4 regions of the Pseudoalteromonas sp. NZS71_1 genome follow, and region 1 is predicted to be linked to each of the others. Evidence: predicted binding sites of a transcription regulator. Region 1 holds the regulator's gene; each other region holds the start of a gene.
The links. The regulator sigma-54, encoded in region 1, starts transcription at its own class of promoters, with help from an activator protein. The targets are predictions, from matches to a motif close to GTTGGCACGNNNNTNGNNT.
Positions count from the first base shown of each region.

Region 1 (4,223 bases):
GCTGCTCTGGCGTGCAATCCTAATTTGTTTTTTATTAAAAAAGTGTCTTCACAATGCATAACTTACTCTACCTAAGCTGAACAGGTGATTATTCAGCTATATTATTTTTCTTGTTCGCGATGGCGAATTTTAACATTGGGATGTGTCATTGCAAAACTTTCACCGATAGTTTGCGCTAAATATACAGAGCGATGTTGTCCGCCTGTACACCCAATAGCAATGGTTAAATAACTGCGGTTATTTCGCTCTAAGTGCGGTAACCATGTTTGTACAAATGTCTGAATTTGCCATGTGAATTTTTGCACTATGCTGTGATTGGCCAAATAATCTTTAACAGGTTGATCTAACCCATTTAAAGGTTTTAATTCAGGTTCCCAATGTGGATTGGGTAAAAAGCGTGCATCAAATACGTAATCTGCTTCTTTTGGTATACCGTATTTAAAACCAAACGATTCAAACGTGACAATCAGTTGCTTATCTTTTTTACCTAAAATCTTTTCACGAATAGATTCAGCAAGTTGATGAACGCTTAAATCAGTTGTATCTATCATAAAGTCGGCGCGGGTGATTAATACATCAAGTAATTCTTTTTCTTTTTTGATGGCTAAATCAAGAGGCAACGAGTCAATTGATAGTGGGTGTAATCTACGAGTTTCAGAAAAACGTTTGATCAATGTTTGATCGTCGCTATCTAAATAAAATAACGTAGGGTTTGCAAAGCCTGGCAAGTATTCAAGAATATCGTTAAATTCATCTTGTTGTTTAGGGATGTTCCGTACATCAATGCTAACAGCAATTTTATCGTAGCTATCAGACACACTGCGAACTAATGAAGGAAGCAAGTTAACTGGAATATTATCTACGCAATAATAACCTAAATCTTCTACAACGCGTAAAGCAACCGACTTTCCAGAACCAGAACGGCCGCTTATGATAATTAACTCCATTTAACACCCTTTATAAAACTATGATTGATTGACAATAACTTGGTAAAGCTCAGTATCTGATTTTGCACTGCGTAACTGTTTACAAAAATCTTTATTGTTTAGTTTATCAGCAATGGTTGCTAGAGTCTTTAAGTGCTGCTGGTTATCGCCATCTGGTACGATGAGTGCGACGAAAATATCAACAGGGCGATTATCGATTGCATCAAAATTTATTGGAGTTTCGCTAACGAGTACTAAAGCCAAAGGCTCTTCTGCACCGCTCATTCTTCCATGAGGAATGGCAATGCCACGCCCTATACCTGTACTACCCAATTTTTCTCTGCTCATTAAAGCATTAAGAATATCTTGTTGCGGTAAATACGGAAGTTTGTCGTGAGCAAGTTCGCTAATGAACTCTAAAATTCTTTTTTTGCTATTAAAAAGGACCGCAGCTTTGCTGCAGTCCTGGCATATAAGTGAGCTTAATTTCATCATATTAGTGTCGAGCAAGCTTCTCTTTGTGTTTAATTACTTGTCGATCGAGCTTGTCGATCAACGAGTCAATGGCGGCATACATATCTTGATGTTCTGTAGAGGCAAATAACTCAGCACCGCTTACGTGTATGGTGGCTTCTGCTTTTTGATTTAATTTTTCTACATCGAGAATGACATGAACATTATTAATATGATCAGAGTGTCTTTCTAGCTTCGCAAATTTGGTATTAATATAGTCTCTTAGTGAATCGGTTAATTCTACGTGACGACCAGTTAAGTTTAGTTGCATAAGCATTACCCTCTTTTTTTTGCGTCTTAAATCAAACTTTTACGTTGATTTGACGGTGGAATAGCCAGAGATTCGCGGTATTTTGCGATTGTACGTCTCGCTACTTTAATTCCTTGCTCAGCCAATATATCCGCTATTTTGCTATCACTCAATGGTTTTGCTGAGTTTTCTGCTGCGATTAATTTTCGGATAAGCGCACGGATTGCTGTAGATGAACATTCACCCCCGTTTTCGGTGCTTACATGGCTTGAGAAAAAATATTTAAGCTCAAATATACCACGGGGTGTGTGCATATACTTTTGGGTTGTTACGCGCGAAATTGTTGATTCGTGCATTTCTACCATTTCAGCAACATCATTTAAAACCATTGGTTTCATGGCTTCAGGACCGTGTTCAAAAAAGCCTTGTTGTTGCTTAACAATACAATTTGTTACTTTTAATAGCGTGTCGTTTCTACTTTCTAAGCTTTTAATAAACCATTTAGCTTCTTGTAAATGCGAGCGAATAAACTGGCTGTCACCACTGGATTTTACAGTGCGAGACATTGCCGCGTATTGGCTATTAACACGAATTTTAGGCATGCTGTCTGGGTTTAACTCAACAACCCAGCGGCCTTTAATTTTTTTAACTGACACATCAGGAATAACATACTCAGATTCTTCTCTTACAATAGTATCTGCAGGTTTAGGGCTAAGAGTATGTATTAATGTCATTACTTCTTTAAGCTCTTCTTCTTTGAGCTTAGTTTTCTTCATTAATGTACGATAGTCACGAGCAGCTAATAAATCAATATGCTCGGTTAAAATCATTTTTGTTTCATTAATGTAAGGTGTTTCTTTGTCAAACTGGTTAAGCTGAATACACAAACACTCTTGTAAACTACGTGCAGCAATACCAACAGGATCAAACAGTTGGATGCGTTTTAATACAGCTTCAATTTCATCAAGTTCGACTTCGTTATCATCTTCGTTTTCTTGATTAAAGCTTTCTAAAATCTCTTCGCAGCTTAGTGTTAAAATACCTGAATCATCGACGGCTTCTACAATCGCAATAGCAATAGCTTCGTCTGTAGGGCTAAATGGCGTTAGTTGTAACTGCCACATTAAATACTCATGGAGCGTTTCAGTAGAGGCGCCTTGGTATATTGATTCGTCTTCAGGCATCGGACCCGATGATGATGCTGGGGCGGCACTCATGTACTCATCCCAACTAACATCCATAGCCATGTCGTCACTTAGCGTGTCTTTTGCAAGTGCTTCACCACTATCTTGTTCGTATTCGCTTGGAGCATCATCGGCAGATGCGCTAACAGTTATGTCATCTGTATCTGCTTTTTGCTCGTTTTTACCTGCAGCGTCTTCTGAATAGTCTGCTTCTTCAACCTCTAATAGCGGGTTGCTGTCGAGAGCTTCTTGTATTTCTTGCTGGAGATCCAATGTACTGAGTTGCAACAAACGAATAGCTTGTTGCAGCTGTGGAGTCATTGTAAGTTGCTGGCCCATGCGCAGCTGTAGTGATTGCCTCATGTATCTCTAACAATCCTTTTATGTTGTTATAATTAATACTAGCAGATGCTTAAAGACATGGCGTAAATGTTACAGCCTAAATTGCTCGCCTAAGTAAACATCGCGTACTGTTTTATCATTTAATACGTGTTCTGGAGTACCTGATGCAATCAGCTCCCCATGAGAAACAATGTAGGCTTTTTCACAAACATCAAGGGTTTCTCTTACGTTATGATCGGTAATTAATACACCAATCCCACGATTTTTAAGATGTTCTATTATTTTCTTTATATCTAATACCGAAATAGGGTCAACACCTGCAAATGGTTCATCCAGTAATATAAATTTAGGATCTGCTGCCAGCGCACGTGCTATTTCAACACGACGACGTTCGCCTCCTGACAATGCCATACCTTGGCTATCACGAATGTGTTGTATGCTAAATTCATCTAATAATTTATCGAGAGTGTCTTCTCTAGCTTGTTTATTTAACTCTTTGCGCGTTTCTAAAATGGCCATTAAGTTTTGATAAACAGTCAGCTTTCTGAATATTGAAGACTCTTGCGGTAAGTAGCCAATGCCTAATCTAGCACGACTATGCATAGGTAAAAGAGTAATATCGTTATCGTCTATCGATATTTTACCTTTGTCGCTAGGTACAAGTCCTACTATCATATAAAACGTGGTGGTTTTACCTGCGCCGTTAGGGCCAAGTAAGCCAACAATACTGCCAGCTTTGACTTCAAGGCCGACGTTTTTTACAACTTCACGGCCTTTATAGCTCTTTGCTAATAGCTCTGCTTTTAATGTGCTCATGGTTGACCTTTGTCGCTTTTTTTACTTTTTTTAGTCTCGATTGGCACTAAAATTGTGTGAACGCGGTCAGTTGAGTTTTCATCTTTTTCGGCACTGATTAGCTGCTGCTCTATATCGTAGGTAATGCTTTTAGCATTTATTTTTTGTCCCGCTTGCGATACTTGTGCATTACCAACAAGCGTTAAAAAACGC
Region 1 is NZ_JADYXM010000002.1:478,007-482,229, reverse strand. Features, by position in the region: gene I6F43_RS05100 (HPr family phosphocarrier protein) at 1-59, opposite strand, end outside; gene rapZ (RNase adapter RapZ) at 102-947, opposite strand; gene ptsN (PTS IIA-like nitrogen regulatory protein PtsN) at 966-1,418, opposite strand; gene hpf (ribosome hibernation promoting factor) at 1,423-1,710, opposite strand; gene I6F43_RS05080 (RNA polymerase factor sigma-54) at 1,737-3,236, opposite strand; gene lptB (LPS export ABC transporter ATP-binding protein) at 3,306-4,031, opposite strand; gene lptA (lipopolysaccharide transport periplasmic protein LptA) at 4,028-4,223, opposite strand, start outside.

Region 2 (4,223 bases), on a different contig from region 1:
TGATCGCTTTTTTACAGAATATATACAGAAGTATGACTATTACGATGTGTTTTTAATTAATAACAATGGGCTTATTTATTACACTCAAGCTAGAGAATCTGATTATCAAACAAACATATTACAAGGGAAATATGCGAGTTCAAATTTAGGCGATTTAATTAAAGAGGTTAAACAATCTAAAAGTTTTAGTATTGCTGATTACAAACCGTATGCACCAAGTAATGGAGAACCCGCTGCGTTTATTGCTATACCTGTTGATGGTAGCGATACAATAGTTGCTTTACAGCTTTCGAGCAAAGGGACTAATCAAATAATGGGTGTTCGCGAAGGGATGGGAGAAACTGGTGAGAGTTACCTAGTTGGAGAAGATAAGCTAATGCGTTCTGATTCATATCTTGACCCTGAAGGACATTCACTCAAAGCAAGTTTTGCAGGAACTGTAACAAATAATGGTGCTGATACAGAGGCTGTAAATTTAGCTTTGAATGCTCAACATGGTACTAAAATAATAAAAGATTATAATGGAAATAACGTGCTTTCTGCCTTCGATAGTATAAAGATTGGAGATTTTAGCTGGATTATATTAAGTGAAATTGACGAATCAGAAGCATTTGCACCAGTCCATCAGACTGTGCTTTTTAGTGTGATTTCTATAATAGTAGCTGCAATTGTTGTTGTATTTATTGGTGTTTTCTTTTCTCGAAAAATAGCGACCCCAATAATTGTAGCTTCCACTTTTGCTAAAAAAGTGGCGGCAGGAGATCTTAGCAGTAATATCGAAGTTAATTCACACGATGAGGTAGGCATGCTACAAGTTGCATTGCATACCATGTTAGAAAATCTCAGAAAAATGATTGGTGAATTATCTAACGTTGCAGTTCAGCAAGGCAGTACAGCAACAGAGCTTGCCTCAGTTACTGAGCAAACTAGCTTAGCAGTTACCGAGCAGCAAGCACAAACTATACAAGTTGCAGCCGCCACTACCGAAATGACTGAAACAGTAAAAGAGATAGCGAGTACAACTGCTAGTGCATCATTATTATGTGAAAATATTCAAAGAATGGCTCGAGAAGGCTCTGAAAATAATGATAGTACTTACAACGCACTTGTTTCTCTTGGAGAAGCTACAAAAAAATCAGCACATGAAGTGACGGAGTTGAAGCATAATTCAGAAAAAATAGTGAATGTATTAGGCGTTATTAAAAAGATAGCTGATCAGACTAATTTACTTGCTTTGAACGCAGCAATTGAAGCAGCTAGAGCTGGTGAACAAGGGCGTGGTTTTGCTGTTGTTGCTGATGAAGTACGAAGCTTAGCTAAGTCTACGCAAGAGTCTACAATGGAGGTTGAAGTGATCATTGAAGCTGTTGTGAGTGCCAGTAACGCAGCTGTTCAAGCAATGACTGACAATGTAGGACAAACAACTCAAGTTCAGGAAATAGCTAAGAAAGCAAACTTAATCAATAGTAATGTAGGCAAAGCAGTAGATGAAATTTTTGATATGGTTGTTCAAATTGCAACCGCCTCTGAGCAGCAGGCAACCACCATCGATGAAATATCACGAAATATAGGTGTCATAAATATGGGTATATCAGAGACCGAGCAGGCAGTTAGAGATATTGCACAGTCAAGTAGCGAATTGTCTAGAATGGCAAACGGTTTAAATGATGAGGCCCAAAAGTTTAGTCTTTAACTTACTCCATTAATTTAGAAATCTTTGATTTAATGACGCTAATCATACAGATATAACTACGGTAGGATGTTACAGCGACGTACCATAAAAGACGTAAATAAGCGCGTGCCAAATAGTGCACGCGCATAAATAAATATTAGATTTGGTGAGACACTTTGCAACCGACGAGCTCGTAAATTACAAACTTCCAACATATTTATGTTTTATTCTAACATGTTAAATAACGCTAATTTTGTTACGAATGATTTTTACGCCATCCATATTTTCTAAAAACTTTTGAGCTAGTGCGCGCTGAAAACCAGTTTGTGCTTCACCGTATAAATCTACTTCACCATTTTTTACCTGCACACGAATATCACTTAACGCTAGGTTAGGATTAGTTCGTAGGGTGTTGGTGATAGCTTGTTGTAAGTTAGGTTGAGTGGCTACACTGCTTACTACGGCCATGTTGGTTGCTGCACTTACTTTTGTAGCGCAAGCTAATAAAAATAAACAACAAAATGATACTAAAGCGATAGTTAACTTGAAGCGGTTCATAACTTAATCCTTACATTACAGTGAATAGTGCAGCCACAATATGGAAATTCCATCGGCTAGGTTATCTTTGTAGTTACAATTTCGGTGCCAATATTAACGCTATGAAATATAAGGGATTTTTATTAAGTGGGAATTCAGGTGGGCAAAAATTACATTTAAATGAGTATGAGTTACATGCTTGGGTTACATATGTAACAGGTACAAACAGCAGAGCCTGCAAGGCTTGCATTAAAAAGCCGACAAAAGTCGGCTTAGTATAAAAATGTTTTAGGTTACTTTTTCTTTTTAACCTTAGCCTTTTTCTTAGCTTTCATTTTTACTGGGTCTTTACGCTTTTTAGCCGGTGGCTTAGCTTCTTTATGCTGTGGCTCAACGCCTCTAATTACACGGCGTTTTAACTTTTGCTCAACGTAGCGTTCTACTTTATATAAAATACCAATATCGTGTGCTTCAACTAGCGATATTGCTATCCCTTTTTTACCAGCACGGCCAGTACGACCAATACGGTGTACATATACGTCGGCAGTACGCGGCATATCAAAGTTAATAACGTGGCTGATGTCAGATACATCAATACCACGTGCAGCTACGTCGGTAGCAACTAATATGCTTGTTTTGCCACTGTGGAAGTTTTCCATGGCTTTCATACGTTTGTCTTGTGGCATTTCGCCGCGTAACCACGCCGCTTTTACATCATTAGTTGTAAGTTCGCCAATCAATGTTTCTAAGCGTTCGCGAGTTTTAACAAACACAATCGCTTTAGTTACGTCAGGGTTTTTTAGCGTATTAACTAATAATTCAAGTTTGTGATGATAATCGTCGGCTAAATGTACCCATTGGTGAATTTTAGCTTTTTCTTTACGTGACGATTCGGCTTCTAATAGAGCTGGGTCGTTTAATGTTTTTTCAGCAAACCTTTCTACGCTGTCACCTTCAAGTGTTGCTGAGAATAAAAAACATTGGCGACGATTTTTAGCTTCGTCACAAATACGGCTCATTTCTTTTTTGAAACCCATATCTAACATGCGATCTGCTTCATCAATAATAAGCATTTCTACGTGTTCAGCATGAAAGTTTTCGGTTTCTAGGTATTCCATTAATCGACCTGGTGTGGCGATTAAAATATCGTTATTTTTTTCAAAAATTTCTTTATGCGTGCCGTAGTTAATACCGCCTGTTACTACACCAATTTTTAGGTGTGTGCGTTTAGCTAGCAGTTCACATTGTTCATGAATTTGATAAGCCAGCTCACGAGTTGGGGTCATAACGAGTACGCGCGCAAAACCAGGATCACGACGTGGGAAATCCAGTAAGTACTGAATAGCCGGAATTAAAAATGCCGCTGTTTTACCTGTACCAGTAGGCGCAGATGCTAAAATGTCGCGCCCCTGTAGTGCTTCAGGAATAGCTTGTTGTTGAATGCTGGTTGGCGTCTCGTAGCCCATTTTATTAATGGCATCGAGTAGCTTGTTATCAAGATCAAATTCAGAAAATTGCATAGAGTGTCTAAAATAAGGGACAATTACCCTGATTATACGCGCTATGCTGCGCTTGGTGAATGAAAAGGTGAAAAAATGTCTGGTTTTGTATTTAAACAATTTAAAGTTGAACACGACCACTGTGCAATGAAAGTTTCTACCGATGGCATTTTGCTTGGCGCATGGGCTAATTTAAGCGGTGCAAAGTCATTACTTGATATAGGCACCGGCACTGGCTTGTTAGCACTAATGTGTAAGCAGCGCAGTAATGAGCTTGATATAACTGCGGTAGAAATTGACGAAAGCGCCTATACCCAAGCATTACAAAATGTAGCTAATAGCCCGTGGCCAACTATAAGTATTACGCACCAAACTATTCAACGCTTTAGTAGTGAAGTTAAATTTGACGTGGTTATCTCTAATCCACCGTATTTTAATCACAGTTTAAAAGGCGATAATGTTGCGCGTAATACCGCACGCCATACCGACGGCCTAAGTTTTGAAGAGTTAATTAA
Region 2 is NZ_JADYXM010000025.1:11,660-15,882, reverse strand. Features, by position in the region: gene I6F43_RS19760 (methyl-accepting chemotaxis protein) at 1-1,693, shown strand, start outside; gene I6F43_RS19755 (BON domain-containing protein) at 1,910-2,230, opposite strand; gene srmB (ATP-dependent RNA helicase SrmB) at 2,503-3,729, opposite strand; gene I6F43_RS19745 (tRNA1(Val) (adenine(37)-N6)-methyltransferase) at 3,805-4,223, shown strand, end outside.
Region 2: a site for sigma-54 is predicted at 2,304-2,322, ahead of I6F43_RS19755 (BON domain-containing protein). Genes of this name have one in related genera too.

Region 3 (4,223 bases), 370 kb from region 1:
CGTTTAAATACTAAAGAAGCTAATTTAACAACGGATATTTCTGCTGTGGGCGCTTTAAAGTCTGCGTTACAGCAGGTTCAAACCGCTATGGAAGTATTAGGTGACGCAGACAATTATCAAAAGCGTAGTTCATCTGGTAGTGATAGCTTTGTACAATTAAGTGCTAATGAAGATGCACAACCTGGGGGTTATTCCGTAGAGGTTAACAACCTTGCTACAAAGCATAAAATACTCTCAGTGGCACTTGATGCGGACACAGCTGTAGGGGAGGGCACCATAACTCTTAGCTCTGGTGATGGTAGCTTTGATATTGAAGTATCGGATTCTGCAACATTAAGTGAAATTAGAGATGCAATTAATGATAGTAATGATAACGATAGCATCAACGCAACAATAATAACTGACGATACCGGCCAACATTTAGTACTTGCTGCCAAAAATAGCGGCCTTGCAAATGAAATTAAAGTAGAAGTAACAGATATTGATGGTGACAATACTGATACAAACGGCTTATCTCGTCTTGCTTTCGATTCTGCTGGAGTTCAAAATTCATCTGAAATTATTGCTGCAACAGATGCTTCAATTACTATAGATGGCTCCCTTACGGTTAGTAGTTCATCCAATGAGTTTTCTGATGTAATTGACGGTATTACAATAACAGCTAAAAAAGCACATGGTGTTGATGACGATATCAGCGATATAGTAGTTACTGAAAACAATAATAATATACAAGCAGGCTTAAATAGTTTTATATCAAGCTACAATGAGCTTTTAGAGTTAAGTAATAATCTAGGTACTTCAGCTGATGGTGCAGGTGTTATGGCTGGTGACTCGTTACTACGTGGTGTAATGTCTAAATTACGAGAACAGATTACCGATTCCGTGGATTTAGGTAATAGCAACTCATTATCACTTTCGCAATTAGGTGTCGAAACAGACCGCTACGGTGTTTTAACGCTAAATACAGAAACACTAGATGAGCAAATAGATGCAAACGTAGATTTAGTGCAGCAATTTTTTGTAGGTGATGACGATGATGGCTTTGCACAGTCGTTTGATGAGCTAATGAGTTTTTATACAGATTCCGATGGTATTATTCAAAACCGAATAGACAGTAAAACAAATCAGCTAGATGATTTAGATGATGATCGCTTGGACCTTGCCAGTAAAATGGAATCATTATCATCTCGTTTATACGCTCAATATAATGCGATGGATTTATTAGTGGCTAGCCTTAATAACACCAGCAGCTATGTTCAAGCTCAATTAGAAAACATGCCAGGCGTAGTTAGGCAATCAAATTAATAACTGAGTTAAATATATTATAGATTTAATAAAAAACCGCTAAGTTTAAATTTAGCGGTTTTTTTGTGTATTATTCTTTGATTCAAATAGTAAGCTATAGCCATGTATTTAGTTAGAATAAAGGTAGTTTATTAGGTCTGTTTACTAGGTGTTTTTATAAGCTTTTATCGCCTTTCCTGACTTTTTATGTTTAATAATAGCTTTTGATGATTCGTTTTTGGCACTATTCGCTTTAACTAAAATGGTATTTATACGAAGCTGAATTAATTCTAATTGCTCTGTACTTGGACCTTCGCTACTTTCGCACCATTGCTTTAGTTTAGTATTTAAAGTGTCTAAAAAAGGCTGAGCTTCGTCTGCATTATCATCATTTACTAACACTTCAATTTTACTAAGTAATGCTTGTATCTGCTCAGCATTGCTTACTGGTGTTTGCGAATCCATAATTTAAATTAAACCGCAGGGTTACGTTGATCTAATGGGATATTATCCCAGCCTTCTTTAATTTCTTTAACAATACTTGATACTTCAATAATTGCTTCAATATCGTTATGTAAGTTAGCTTGTGTTAAACGGCGTTGGCAGTAATCGTAAAGTGCCAATAAATTGTTAGAAATACTAGGATCTTGCTCTACTTCTAAATTAAGAGCGTCTTGTAGGGCACCAAATAGTAAAACACAGGCTGAAATGTTTTCACCTTTCTTTTGTATTTCCTTGCGCTCAATAAATCCCTTTGTTGCAGCTAAACGGCCGATAATATTACTAAATATAAGGTTTATTTGTTCGTATGGCGCCATTTCGGCAATACTACTAGCACGAACTTGACCGTATTTTTTTACTGAGATATGAGCCATGGGGGAATCCTAAAATTTATATTACTAAAATTGTGTGATGCAATACCCAAATAAAGCAAAAATAATGCCAAGTACTTTGGTGGTATTTAGTAATCGGCACATAAGTAACTTAATATAATTATAAACATCGTCAAATAAAAATTGGCGCATAAATTGCGTGAGGCTATATAGATACTATTATATCAGACCTATTCTTAAGGTATTAAACATTTATTTAAAATAAAGCATAATGCTTTAAATGGGTAGTGAACTGTCAGTTTACAGTCATATCAAATTTTTAGCTTAGTGATAAAATTTGATAAAAGCTCAACAAATCAAATGAAAAACTGGAGTGTATTTTGAACACAGTAGAAAGTGAATTAAAAAAAATGATGCTCAAAGCAACTTTGTTAGCAAACTTAGAATTACTAAAAGAAAAAATGCCACAGATCTTTGATATGTTTAAAGATTTCCAACCGACTGATACGGGAGTAGTTATTGACGATGAAGGGAATGAAAACCTATACAGTAATGGTAGATTTTCTTACACTGAAAATCCGCGTGAATTTGCAAAAAAACAAGTTAGTAAGTTTTTAAAAAGTCCTGTCTATTCTCACTACAGGATAAAGCATTCGAATGACGAAAATATTGTTTTTAAGCATGCAGCCTTACTTAAATCTATTAATAATGTGAGATTAGAACATGGTGGGGAGAAATTAGATAATCCTGCAAACGAGCAGCAATTAGACTTTGTATGTTTTTTAGGAGCTGGGTTAGGCTACCACATTAAAGAGCTCTTGAATAAAAAAAATGTATTGAATGTTTTTTTATACGAACAAACACCTAGTACTTTTTATGCTTTATTACATTGTATTGAGTTAAGACCGCTGTTTAATAAGTGCCTTAATAATGGAGGGGTATTTAGAATTCAAGTGGGGGGGACAAAGCATGATGTTGTTAATGAAATTGGCTCTATGCTTTCTATGCAAGGTTTCTTTAATACAAGTGTAATTCACTACTTTAAACATTATAATAGCGATTCAATAGATGAGGCAATAAAAAAAATCAAAGAGGTTGGGCACCGTTGGCATGGTGGTTGGGGCTTTTTTGAAGATGAAATTATAGGAGTTTCCCATACAATAGCTAATTTAACAGCGCAATTTCCAGTGATAAAAAAAGCCGGTAGCTTTAAAAACAAACTAAAAGATACTCCCGTATTTATTGTGGCCAACGGACCTTCTTTGGACTTGGCGATTGATTTTTTAAAAGAAAATCAAAAAAATATTATTATTATATCTTGTGGTACAGCACTAAAAGCTTTACTAGTGAATAATATTAAACCCGATATACATGTTGAAATGGAACGAACTGCACAGCTATTAGAGTGGGTTGAAGTTGTTGAACGAACAAGGGAAGTTGATATTAAGTTAAGTGATTTAAATATAGTTGCCCTCAATACTGTTTTTGATCAGATATTGAAACGCTTTAAATCGGCATTTTTACTGAATAAACTCAACGATGCTGGTGGACGATTAATTGAATATTTAGATAGAAAAAAGCAGTATGCATGCCCTATGTTTACTAATCCAACGGTATCGAATGCGGCTTTGGCAATTGCTGCTGAACTTGGTTTTAAAACAATATATTTGATTGGTACAGACTTTGGTTTTGTTTCTACAGATACACACCACGCAAAAGATAGTATTTATTACGACAAAGATTTTAAATACAAAGAGCAAACAAAAGATATGATGCAAGGTGAAATACGTGTAAAAGGGAATTTCAGAGAAGAAGTTTATTCTACTTCACATTTTGATATGTCAAAATTTAATATGGAATTATTATTAAAACATCAACCTAAACTAAAAGTATATAATACAACAGATGGTGCGTATATAAAGCTCGCTGAGCCAAAAAGAATGTCTGATATAAAAATCAAAAATGCATTTGTAGATAAACATAAAAAAATTAAACAGCTATTAGATTCAGCCTCATCTTTAGATGGTTTATCAGAAAAGAACATAAATACGGCAAGTTTTGAATTAAAACACAAATCTAAGCATATATTAGAACAACTAATTGGGA
Region 3 is NZ_JADYXM010000002.1:112,115-116,337, reverse strand. Features, by position in the region: gene fliD (flagellar filament capping protein FliD) at 1-1,305, shown strand, start outside; gene I6F43_RS03480 (hypothetical protein) at 1,450-1,749, opposite strand; gene fliS (flagellar export chaperone FliS) at 1,758-2,159, opposite strand; gene I6F43_RS03470 (motility associated factor glycosyltransferase family protein) at 2,498-4,223, shown strand, end outside.
Region 3: a site for sigma-54 is predicted at 2,213-2,231, ahead of fliS (flagellar export chaperone FliS). Genes of this name have one in related genera too.

Region 4 (4,223 bases), on a different contig from region 1:
ATTTGTTGCAGGCATATTAAGATCTTGGCTGGTGAGCTTTACTTCTTGAGCCCCTTTATGAGGGGTGTCTGAGAACACTAATACGCCATTTTTATCTTTCCAAGCGTATATTTTTGTTTCACCGGCATAACCATAATTACTTAATCCTAAAGTAATTAATAGTAATAAAATCTTGTTATTCACTCTGCAGCCCTGCATTTTTATCGGTAACTTAACTTTAGTGGAGATTGACTAATTTTACCATTAAAAAAGCCCGCAAAGCGGGCTTGAGAACACACATATTTTTACAGCTTAATTAACAGCTGTAGTACATTTCAAACTCAACTGGGTGAGTTGTCATGTTAAGCTTTTCAACTTCTTTAGACTTAAGTTCGATGTAAGCATCGATTAAGTCATCAGTGAATACGCCACCTTGAGTTAAGAATTCACGGTCTGCGCTAAGTGCAGATAGTGCTTCGTCAAGTGATGCTGCAACAGTTGGAATTTCTGCTGCTTCTTCAGCTGGTAAGTCGTATAAATCTTTATCCATAGCATCGCCAGGGTGGATCTTGTTTTTGATACCATCAAGGCCAGCCATAAGCATTGCTGAGAAAGCAAGGTATGGGTTAGCAGTTGGATCTGGGAAGCGTACTTCAATACGACGACCTTTTTCAGATGGAACCACTGGGATACGGATTGATGCAGAACGGTTACGTGCAGAGTATGCAAGCATAACTGGTGCTTCAAAACCTGGTACTAAACGTTTGTACGAGTTAGTAGACGCATTTGCGAAAGCGTTAATTGCTTTAGCATGCTTGATGATGCCGCCAATGTAGTAAAGTGCATCTTCAGAAAGACCGCCGTACTTATCGCCAGCAAAAAGGTTAACACCGTCTTTAGCTAAAGACTGGTGACAATGCATACCAGAACCGTTATCACCAACAACTGGCTTAGGCATAAACGTTGCTGTTTTACCGTATAAGTGAGCCATGTTATGGATAACATATTTCATTTCTTGAATTTCATCCGCTTTTAATACCATTGTATTAAAGCGAGTAGCGATTTCGTTTTGACCTGCTGTTGCTACTTCGTGGTGATGTGCTTCTACTACTTGGCCCATTTCTTCTAGAACTAGACACGTAGCTGAACGCCAATCTTGGAAGTCATCAACTGGAGCAACTGGGAAGTAACCGCCTTTAACACCTGGACGGTGACCAGTGTTGCCATCTGCATATTCTTTATCTGAGTTCCAAGCAGCTTGCTTAGAATCAATTTTGTACATAGAACCAGACATATCTGATTTGTATTTAACATCGTCAAATACGAAAAATTCTGGCTCAGGGCCAAATAAAACAGTGTCTGCAATGCCTGTAGAACGCATGTAATCTTCAGCACGCTTAGCAACAGAACGCGGGTCGCGCTCATAGCCTTGTAGTGTAGAAGGCTCTACTACGTCACAACGTAAAATTAATGTCGCTTCTTCAGTGAAAGGGTCTAGTTTGATTGACTCAGGAACTGGCATTAATACCATGTCTGATTCGTTTATGCCTTTCCAGCCTGCAATTGAAGAACCGTCGAACATTTTACCGTCTTCGAAAAAATCTTCATCAACTTGGTGATGAGGAATCGATACATGTTGCTCTTTACCCTTAGTGTCAGTAAAGCGTAAATCAATGAACTTGACGTCATTTTCTTTAATAAAATCTAAAACCGATTGTGACATGTGTCCTCCAACTATTGGGTTTTGTTATTGCTGCATAATTGCTTTGGTATTTACTAAGCTGATTTTGTGCCATTATTGTAACTGGCTGTTTATAAATTAAAAAAATATCATTGCATCAAAATGGAATATATTTACGCACCATATTGGTGCGTAAATATTCCATTTTAGTGCAAAATTTACAGAGCGTAATTTGTTGTTAATTTAATCAGCTGAAATTAGCATAACCTAAATGTAAAAGAGTAACAAAAAGATCGGAAAAATAGCCAAAAAGACTGTTTTTCAAAAAAATATTGAAATTTAATTCATATAATTGTCATATATAAAACAGATACTTAGTAAAAGTATTGAGAAAGTTTTAAAATATGTATTGGATAAACTTTCATCCATGTCATTAATGAGGGATAATATGCGCCCTTTTAAATCCTATGCTGGGACATCTCGCGAAAGCGTGGATGAGTGCGTAGATCTTGCAGGATCATTGAGAATTTAATTTCTCTGAGTAAATATATGAGCATCGAAAAGTTAAGAAATATAGCGATTATCGCGCACGTTGACCACGGTAAAACAACTCTGGTTGACAAACTACTTGAGCAATCAGGTACATTAGAAACACGCGGCGGTAACGAAGAGCGCGTGATGGACTCAAACGACATTGAGAAAGAACGTGGTATTACCATTTTGGCTAAAAACACAGCCATCTCTTGGAACGACTACCATATCAATATCGTAGATACTCCGGGACACGCCGATTTCGGTGGTGAAGTTGAACGCGTACTTTCGATGGCTGACTCAGTATTATTACTTGTTGATGCTCAAGAAGGTCCAATGCCACAAACGCGTTTCGTTACGCAAAAGGCATTCGCGCAAGGCTTAAAGCCAATCGTAGTTATCAATAAAATTGATAAGCCAGGTTCACGTCCTGATTGGGTTATGGATCAAATCTTTGATTTATTCGACAACCTTGGCGCAACTGACGAACAGTTAGACTTTAAAGTAATCTACGCTTCAGCTATCAACGGCTGGGCAACACTAGATTTAGACGAGCCATCAGACAACATGGAACCTATGTTCAAGATGATCGTTGACGAAGTATCACCACCGGATGCAGATCCTGAAGGTGACTTCCAAATGCAAATTTCTCAACTAGATTACAACTCTTATGTTGGTGTAGTTGGTATTGGTCGTATTAAACGTGGTTCTGTTGCTCCTAACCAACAAGTTACTATTATCAGTGCAGATGGCACTACACGTAATGGTAAAATTGGCGCAGTACAAAGCTACTTAGGTCTTGAACGTATCGAAACTGATAGAGCTTACGCTGGTAACATCGTAACTGTAACAGGTATTGGTGAGCTTAAGATTTCTGATACAGTTTGTTTCCCAGGAAACGTTGAAGCATTACCACCACTAAGTGTTGATGAGCCAACTGTAACAATGACATTCTCTGTAAATAACTCACCTTTCTGTGGTAAAGAAGGTAAGTTTGTAACGTCACGTAATATCCGTGAACGTTTAGACAAAGAATTAGTACACAACGTAGCACTTCGCGTTGAAGATACTGGTAGCCCAGATAGCTTCCGTGTTTCTGGTCGTGGTGAATTACACCTAGGTATCTTAATCGAGAACATGCGTCGTGAAGGTTACGAGCTTTCAGTTTCTCGTCCAGAAGTTATCTTACGTACTGTAGATGGCGTTCTAGAAGAACCGTTTGAAACAGTTACTATTGACTGTCAAGACGAGCATCAGGGTTCTGTTATGGAACAAGTTGGCCTACGTAAAGGTGAGCTTACTAACATGACTCCAGATGGCAAAGGCCGTATGCGTTTAGATTTCATGATCCCTAGCCGTGGTTTAATTGGTTTCCAAACTGATTTCATGACGCTTACTTCGGGTTCTGGTCTTATGTACCATACGTTCGATCATTACGGTCCTCACAAAGGTGGCGACATCGGTGTTCGTAAGAACGGCGTAATGATTGCAAATGCAACTGGTAAAGCACTTACTAACGCATTATTCAACTTACAAGAACGCGGCCGTTTATTCATCGGTCACGGTGTTGAAGTATACGAAGGTATGGTTATCGGTATTCATAACCGTGATAACGACCTTACAGTTAACGCCCTTAAAGGCAAGCAGTTAACTAACGTACGTGCATCTGGTACTGATGAAGCGCAAACGCTTTCTCCACACCTTAACTACTCACTTGAGCAAGCGCTTGAGTTCATCGATGATGACGAGCTAGTTGAAGTAACTCCACTAAACATTCGTATTCGTAAGCGTTACCTTACTGAAAACGAACGTAAACGTGCAGGTCGTGGACCTAAGTCATAATCTATTAATTTAGAATAATGATTTTAAAAGCCGCTGTATTGCAAAATACAGCGGCTTTTTTGTGGATGAAAACAAGAGCTGTAGGCTATAAGTCGTCAGCTGACAGTATTTAGCTTAAAATTATATAGCTACCGTTTTGTTATGAAATTTCCATAATATATTTACCTCTAAAAGCGCAGCGCCTCTTAAC
Region 4 is NZ_JADYXM010000010.1:47,139-51,361, forward strand. Features, by position in the region: gene I6F43_RS14430 (DUF4124 domain-containing protein) at 1-183, opposite strand, end outside; gene glnA (glutamate--ammonia ligase) at 296-1,702, opposite strand; gene typA (translational GTPase TypA) at 2,210-4,033, shown strand.
Region 4: a site for sigma-54 is predicted at 1,758-1,776, ahead of glnA (glutamate--ammonia ligase). Genes of this name have one in related genera too.